Regions from separate parts of the Novosphingobium sp. CECT 9465 genome, predicted to be linked through region 2. Evidence: riboswitches for the same ligand, from Rfam matches in the RefSeq annotation. Region 2 holds a riboswitch; the other holds the start of a gene.

Region 1 (3,643 bases), on a different contig from region 2:
AGCGGAAGCTCGTCTCGTACTGTTCGTTGAACAGGTTTTCGACCCGGCCGAACAGTTCGATGTTGCCGGTTACCGGGAAGGCTGCGCGCAGATCGACCAGCACATAGCCCTCCAGTTGACGGGTGTTGGACGCGTTGTCGAAACTTGAACCCACATGGGTGACCGTTGCCCCGGTCTTCAGACCGAACGCCCAGTCATAATCGACCGAGGTATTGATGCTGTGGCGCGGACGCCGTACCAGATCGAGACCCGTGGCCACGTTGGTTGCTTCGACATAGCCATAATTGGCCTGCACCCGCAGCGCATCGACCGGCTTCAGCGTCAGGGCAAATTCAAGGCCCTGCGCCCGCGCCTTGGCAACATTGTCATACGTGCCGAATGGACGATTGGTGCAGATCCCGGTCAGCACCGTACAACCCACGAAGCCGATCAGGTTGCGCGTATCGCGGTGGAACCATGTGGCGCCCACCTCTATCCTGCCACCCAGCAACTTCTGGGTAACGCCTGCATCCCACCCTTGCGAGGATTCGGGAACCAGAGCGGTATTGCCATATTCGCTGAACAGCTGGAACAGCGATGGGGTCTTGAAGCCCTCGCCATAGCTGGCGCGCAGGGTGGTGCTGCCTTCGTTCGGGGTGAACACGCCGCCTGCGGAGAATGTCGTCTTGCCGCCAAAGGTATCGTGATCGTCATGGCGCAGGCCCGCGCTGAAGGTGAGACCGGTCACCGGCCTGGCGCTGAGCTGTCCATAGACGCTGTTGATCCGCGCTTCGGCAAGCGAGAACGGGCTGCCATAGCTTGATGTGCGGAAGCTGGCTTTTTCGGTTTCAGCCCCGAAGGTTGCGCCAACTGTATCGATGAGATCGACGTTGCCCTGATATTCGAAGCGTTCGTTGCGGCCCTTGGCGTTGAAGGTTTCCAGTTCCGTGCCGCCGGTCAGATCGGTATTGCGGCGGCGCGTATCGGTCAGCGTATAGGCGATACGGTTGCGGAAACGGCCATCGAACAGCGCGGCGTTAAGCCCGGCGTAACCCACCAGTTCCCTGGTCCGGGCAAATTCGGGCGTATCGCCAAAGCTGAATGTGGGTGCCGGGAAGCCATCGACCCCCACCTTGCCATCGGAATACCAGCTGCGCAGATCGATCGAAATCGCATCGGACAAAGCGATGGCGAACTTCGCGTTCGCACCGAAGTTGCGATAGCCATCGCGCTCCTTGCCGCCGCGCGTTTCGTTGAAAGTCGAAAAGCCGTCCGTGCGCAGATAGCCAGCGCCGACGCTTGCCGAAACCGGGCCGAACTTGCCCGACACATTGCCAACCACGCGCGCCGTATCGCGCCAGCCATATTCGCCAGAGGCGTTCACCGTCAGGTCTTCGGTGGGCGTACGCGTGACGATGTTCACCACGCCGCCGATGGCCTGGCTGCCCCACAGCACCGACTGCGACCCGCGAACCACTTCGATCCGTTCGATATTGCCGGTCAGCAGGTTACCGAAGTTGAAGCCGCCGCCCGGTGTCGAGGGATCGTTGAGCTTGACGCCATCGATCAGCGCGACCGTCTGGTCGCTTTCCGCGCCGCGAATGGAGACCGACGTGCTGGTGCCAAGGCCGCCATTGCTGGTGACAGTGATGCCGGGGACAGAGCGGAGCAGATCGGTAACCGCCACCGATTGCCGCGTGGTGATGTCATCAAGCGTGATGACCGTGACCGACTGGGCAACTTCGGATGTGGTTTGCTGGGTGCGGTTGGCCGATACGATGATGGTATCAGCATCTTCGGCATGAGCAGCGACGGGAACAGTGGCCACCGACAAGAGCAGGGCCGACTTGAAAACAGACGATTTTGCAACAGACGATTTTGCAACAGACATGGGTTTCCCCCTTTTGAACAACGTCAAAAGAGCCGCACGACAGCGATTACGCGAAGGACACGAAGCCCACCGCATGCGACTCTGGCTTAGTCGTCACGCGAGGGATTCCTCGATCATCACCCGGCACACCCCGTCCGCGTGAAAGAACGACTGTTACGGGCAGGTCTCCTGGCTCTCGGGTCAATGTCGGCCGCTTCACCTTCCCGGTCCGCAAGAACCAGTGGCATAACGAAGCGGCGACTCACCGATCACAGTTGCGGGGGCAGCCCCGGATCATGGCCGATGGCCATTCCCGGATTCCCTATTCATCCCATCGCTGGGAACCTGTAACGGACGCGCCTATGTCGCAGCGCAATATGAAACGCAAGGGGTGGCGGTAATGGGAAAGACGGTTCTTGTATTGGGCGGGGCACGATCGGGCAAAAGCGGCTTTGCCGAACAATTGGGCGATGCCCTTCCCGGCCCGCACATCTACATCGCCACCGCGCAGGCATTTGACGATGAAATGACGCAGCGCATCGCCCGCCACCGTGCCGACCGCGCCGGTCACTGGCAAACAGTCGAATGCCCGCTTGCCCTGTCAGAAGCGATTGCCGCGCATGACGCAAACGACAGCGTGATGCTGGTCGATTGCCTGACCTTGTGGCTGAGCAATCTGATGCTGGGCAATCATGATGTGGCGGCGGCGCGCAGCAATCTGGCGGAGTTGCTACCGGCGGTGCAAGGCACGCTGCTGCTGGTTTCCAACGAAGTGGGGCAAGGGATTGTGCCGGAAAATGCACTTGCCCGCCAGTTCCGTGATGAAGCGGGCTGGCTCAATCAGGCTTTGGCGCGTGTGGCCGACGAGGTGTGGTTCGTGACGGCAGGCATTGCCCAGCGGCTGAAATAGGCAGGTAGTTGTCCTGCGCGAGCGCACCTGCCAGAGACGACAGTCAAGTGCCGGATGGCTGCTTCTGCCCGCGACAGAACCAACCGAGGCACGGGTTGATCGCGCTCAACGTCGCCTTTGCGCCGTTTTCAGAACCTGCCGCGCATCGGCAGGAGTGAACAGACTGTCGCCGTCGCGATCCAGCGCTTGAAAGCGCAAATCTGCGGCACTGGCGAATTCGGATTCGCTGACAACGAAATTGAGATCGCTGTCTGCCGAGGCAACGGGATGGGGTATCGGTAGCAATCCGAACAATTCGAGTCCCTTCGGTCGCTTCGCTTCCAGTTCGCGCAGCTTCTTTTTCAGCTCTTCCACGTCAGGCTTGCCAGCGCGTCGCCCGCCTGCGCCGCCGGCCTCCTTCAAGAGCGACGCGATGGACGGCTGCGTTCGCCCCAATGTGGGCGTATGGATTTCCGGCACGATTTCCTCTTCATACCGCTGCATGTCCACGGCTCCGATCCTGCCATCGCCATCGCCATCCAGTATCCGAAAAAAGCGCTCGGCATCGGCGCGAAATTCAGCGCTGTCCAGCTTTCCATCCTGATTGCGATCAGCCGCGCCGAACCATGTCATGAAAGGACGTTCTTCCGCTCCGGGAGACACGCGAAATGGCTCGCCCATAGGACTGATGAACAATCCGATCTGCTCGCCTTTCGATTTCGCCCCCGCCGCATGAATGCAGACAAACATTGCGATACCACCCAGAACGGTGGTCACGAGCGTCAGGGGCCGCATGCCGATTTCTCCATTGATCGTCCATGCGACTGAATGACGAGCTTTTCGCCAGTGTGAGCGACTGTAACGAAAGGTGTATTTCCCCGCTATGCCTGCCCATCGGTTCTGCG
Region 2 (3,643 bases):
AAAGAACCCGTCGCCGGTCGCGGCCGAGGCCGTCGTGAGGATAGGCGAGCTGTTCGCGATCGAGCGCGACATCAAGGGCGCACCACCTGATGCACGACGGCGGGTCCGCAAGCAGCTGGCCGCACCGCAACTGGCTGCCTTACGGCCCTGGCTCGAAGCACAGATGCGCGGGCTGTCTTCGGACAGCGCATTGGCGAAGGCTTGCCGTTATCCGCTCAACCGGTGGGCGGCGATGATCCGCTATTGCGACGATGGCCTGCTCGAGATCAGCAACAACCTGGTCGAGAATGCCTTGCGCGGCATTGCACTTGGTCGGCGCAACTGGATGTTCGTCGGTTCGACCAAGGGCGGAGATGCTTCGGCCCTGTTTTACTCGCTTGTCGAAACATGCCGCCTGAACGGCGTGGAACCCGAAGCTTGGTTTACCGACGTTATCGCGCGTATCGGCAACCACCCGATCAACCGGATCGACGAATTGCTGCAATGGCACTGGCAGGCGGCGAGAGAGGTCCAGAACCTGGAGTATGCTGCTTGAGCAACGCCTTCATCGTGCGGATGACAATCACCCTGGACGACGTGACCCCGGCCGTCAGCCGCATGATCGAAGTGCCGCTGGGTATCAGGCTTGACCGTCTTCACAGCGTCTTCCAGGCGGCATTGGCGTGGACGGACAGTCATCTGTGGGAGTTGACCTTCGGCCGTACCGGCTTCGGCATCCCGGATCCCGAATATGGCTTTGGCGGTCCGCTCGATGCCCGCAAGGCGACCCTGGGTCAGGCTCTAGAGGGAATGCGGGGCAAGTCCTTCCGATACCTATACGACTTCGGTGATGCCTGGGAGCACAGCGTCAAAATCCAGGGCATCGCTCCGGCCGAGCCCCAAGGCAGCTATCCTCGCCTGCTCGCAGCCACCGGCATGCGACCGCCAGAGGACTCAGGCGGACCTTGGGGCTATGCCGAGAAGCTGGAAGCCCTGGCCGATCCGACACATGAATACCATGAAGAGGCGTTGGAAGCCCTGGGGGACGACCATGATACCGATGCTCAGCCCGACATCGACATGATCCATAACCGCTTAGCAGCGCTGGCAAAGAAATGGGCGCCGCGCCCGCGGAAGGCCAAATAGACTTACGTCAACGCCGCCTTCCGTCGGCGCTTACTTCTGATGCAACCAAGTTGCATACCAGTTCGTCGATCGAGCGCTCTTTTTCGATCGGCAGGCAGCCCTCGATTACAGCGAGGATACGGTGATGGAGCCGAACGTACGCATCAGGCCGTGCTACGATGAAAATCATCTCTGGCACGATCGCTCTGGCTTCGCTTACCGAAGCACCAGAGGGGACCCCCGCCCGCTTCGCTTCGCGGCTGATTGCAATGCAACCAGTGTGCCGGACATCTAGCGGTACTACACCAACCGGCTTCCCACGCAGGACTGGATTAAAATGTTGCTCGGCCGATGCGAAGAAGCTGTCGAAATCGAGGTAAAGCTTTGTCACAGCCGTAAGGGCCTTTTGCGAGGGAATCAGACGCAACCATTCTGGAACATTTAGCGAACATCGGCAATCGAGATCAGCAGAGCAAAAGGGGCTAGGCAACAATCTGGTCAGTGCCTGCCATCAAATTCTTAGACGGCAATCCACTGACCAGCGGGTTTTGATGCGATTGAAATGACCTCGGAATGACCGAATATAGGGCTGCATTTGCCACCTTGTAGGCGGCGATTGCAGGGGCAGCAGGCGACCACTTCCGGTCGTACAGGAGTCCGATGGCCAACGATAGGTTCAGTGAAAACCCGCCATTCAAATCGAGTGCGCGCGGTTGGTGCGCTCTGGCCGTGCCAATGGCAATGGTGGCGCGGGATGCAGTAATCGTTGATTCAATCCCTGCTCCAAGCGTTATTGGCTTTTCCGATCACTTCAGTTAGGTGAGGTATCGACGGGCAGACTAGTCCGCCTTTCATTGATCGCGCCGGTGCCCCCGAAAGGGGCTTAATCGGGAATGCGGTGCGGAAGCTTGCTTCCAAATCCGCGGCTGTCTCTGCAACTGTAAGCGGATAGCGCGATGTACATCGCTCCTCTTGGAAGGGGCAGCCACTGGGCCGGACGCTAAATCATGCGAGGTCTGGGAAGGCGTGCATCAAGCTGTGACCCGTGAGCCAGGAGACCTGCCGGCGTCTGGTCGCTCTTGCCTTGGTCCAGAGGATGGCTGCGGCACGGTGAACTCCGTCTGAGCGACGAACGAGCGGCTGGGGCCGCATCGGAGACGTGCGTCGGCCGCCCATGGCGTCCGGCCGCCGCGCGTGTCGCCCGTTCGCGCGGGTTTGCCCCGGCCACGTCGCAAGACGCCGGGGGACTATTTAGTGATCAAGACCATTACTACCAGCAGCGCCCTTGCGCTGATCTGTATCGGAAAACCGGCATTTGCCGAAACCTCTGAAAAGGCATCGCAAACAAGCGCGGATGCAGTCGTGGCGGGTAACGACATTGTGGTTTTCGGTCGCGGTGAGGCCATGATCGGCACTGCCAAATCAGCGAGCGAAGGAAGCGTCGGAGGGGCCGATCTCCTCGTGCGGCCTCTTCTCCGCGTGGCCGAACTGCTGGAAGCGGTGCCCGGGCTGGTTGCAGCCCAGCATTCTGGGAGCGGCAAAGCCAACCAGTATTTCCTGCGCGGTTTCAACCTCGACCATGGGTCTGACTTCAGTACCTATATCGATGATGTGCAGATGAACTTTCGTACCCACGGACATGGTCATGGCTATCTCGACCTCAACGGCCTCATTCCGGAGATCGTGGGCCGGGAGGATTTTCGTAAAGGGCCCTACCGCGCCGATGGCGGTGATTTCGCTCTGGCGGGAGCAGCCTATATGACGACCATCAAGGGTTATGACCGGCCATGGGCATCGGCCGAGACTGGTTCATATGGTTGGCGCCGCGTCGCTGCGGGTGGAACATTGCACGACCTGGGCGGCGGAGACCTCACGCTTGTCGCCCAGGCCAAGGCCTATGACGGACCGTGGCAGGAACCTGAACGTCTGCGCCATTACTCGGGGTTCGCGAAATATAGCATGCCGACCGGTGCGGGCACATTGGAGGCATCTCTCCATGCCTACCGGGCGACATGGCACCCAACCGAGCAAATCCCCGAGCGCATTATCGGCACGGCGTTGTGTGCGGATGTGTTCTGCTCTCCAGATCCTTCCGCGCGGGGTGAGACGACGCGCCTGGTGGCTAACATCGCGGTCAAGCAACCGACATGGCGCGCCAATGTCTATGCCCAGTTTTACGACTGGTCGATGTTCTCGAACCCCACTTACACCGATCCGGATGGCACAAGCGCGCAGATCAAGCAGTTCGACCGGCGTTGGGTCCTCGGGCTGTCCGCACAAAAACATTGGGAAATCGCTGACAGTCTGGCTGTGAGCCTTGGCACCGAAAACAGATACGACGCCGTCGGGAATGTTGGTGTCGATCGAACGGCTGCCCGCGCATTTCTTGAATCTCTCGGGCACTTTCGGGTCGGGGAATTGTCTTCCGCGCTCTACGGCGAAGTCGCTTGGAAACCCTTGGCGGGACTGCGTGTGACAGGTGGTCTTCGCGGGGACTATTATCACTATTCCGTGCGTGCACGAGATTCTGTTGCGGCGT

The links. A riboswitch is a leader RNA that binds a small molecule or an ion and turns the genes downstream of it on or off. The one in region 2 is predicted to bind cobalamin.
Region 1: linked by a shared signal. The riboswitch ahead of LUA85_RS01185 (TonB-dependent siderophore receptor) and the one ahead of LUA85_RS18465 (TonB-dependent receptor) in region 2 are both predicted to bind cobalamin.

Annotation. Positions count from the first base shown of each region.
Region 1 covers NZ_CAKLBX010000001.1:246,565-250,207, reverse strand. The annotation lists gene LUA85_RS01185 (TonB-dependent siderophore receptor) at 1-1,807, opposite strand, end outside; cobalamin riboswitch at 2,011-2,213, opposite strand; gene cobU (bifunctional adenosylcobinamide kinase/adenosylcobinamide-phosphate guanylyltransferase) at 2,250-2,759, shown strand; gene LUA85_RS01175 (hypothetical protein) at 2,865-3,643, opposite strand, start outside.
Region 2 covers NZ_CAKLBX010000002.1:31,130-34,772, forward strand. The annotation lists gene LUA85_RS18450 (IS66 family transposase) at 1-535, shown strand, start outside; gene LUA85_RS18455 (plasmid pRiA4b ORF-3 family protein) at 532-1,125, shown strand; gene LUA85_RS18460 (hypothetical protein) at 1,133-1,495, opposite strand; cobalamin riboswitch at 1,952-2,186, shown strand; gene LUA85_RS18465 (TonB-dependent receptor) at 2,359-3,643, shown strand, end outside.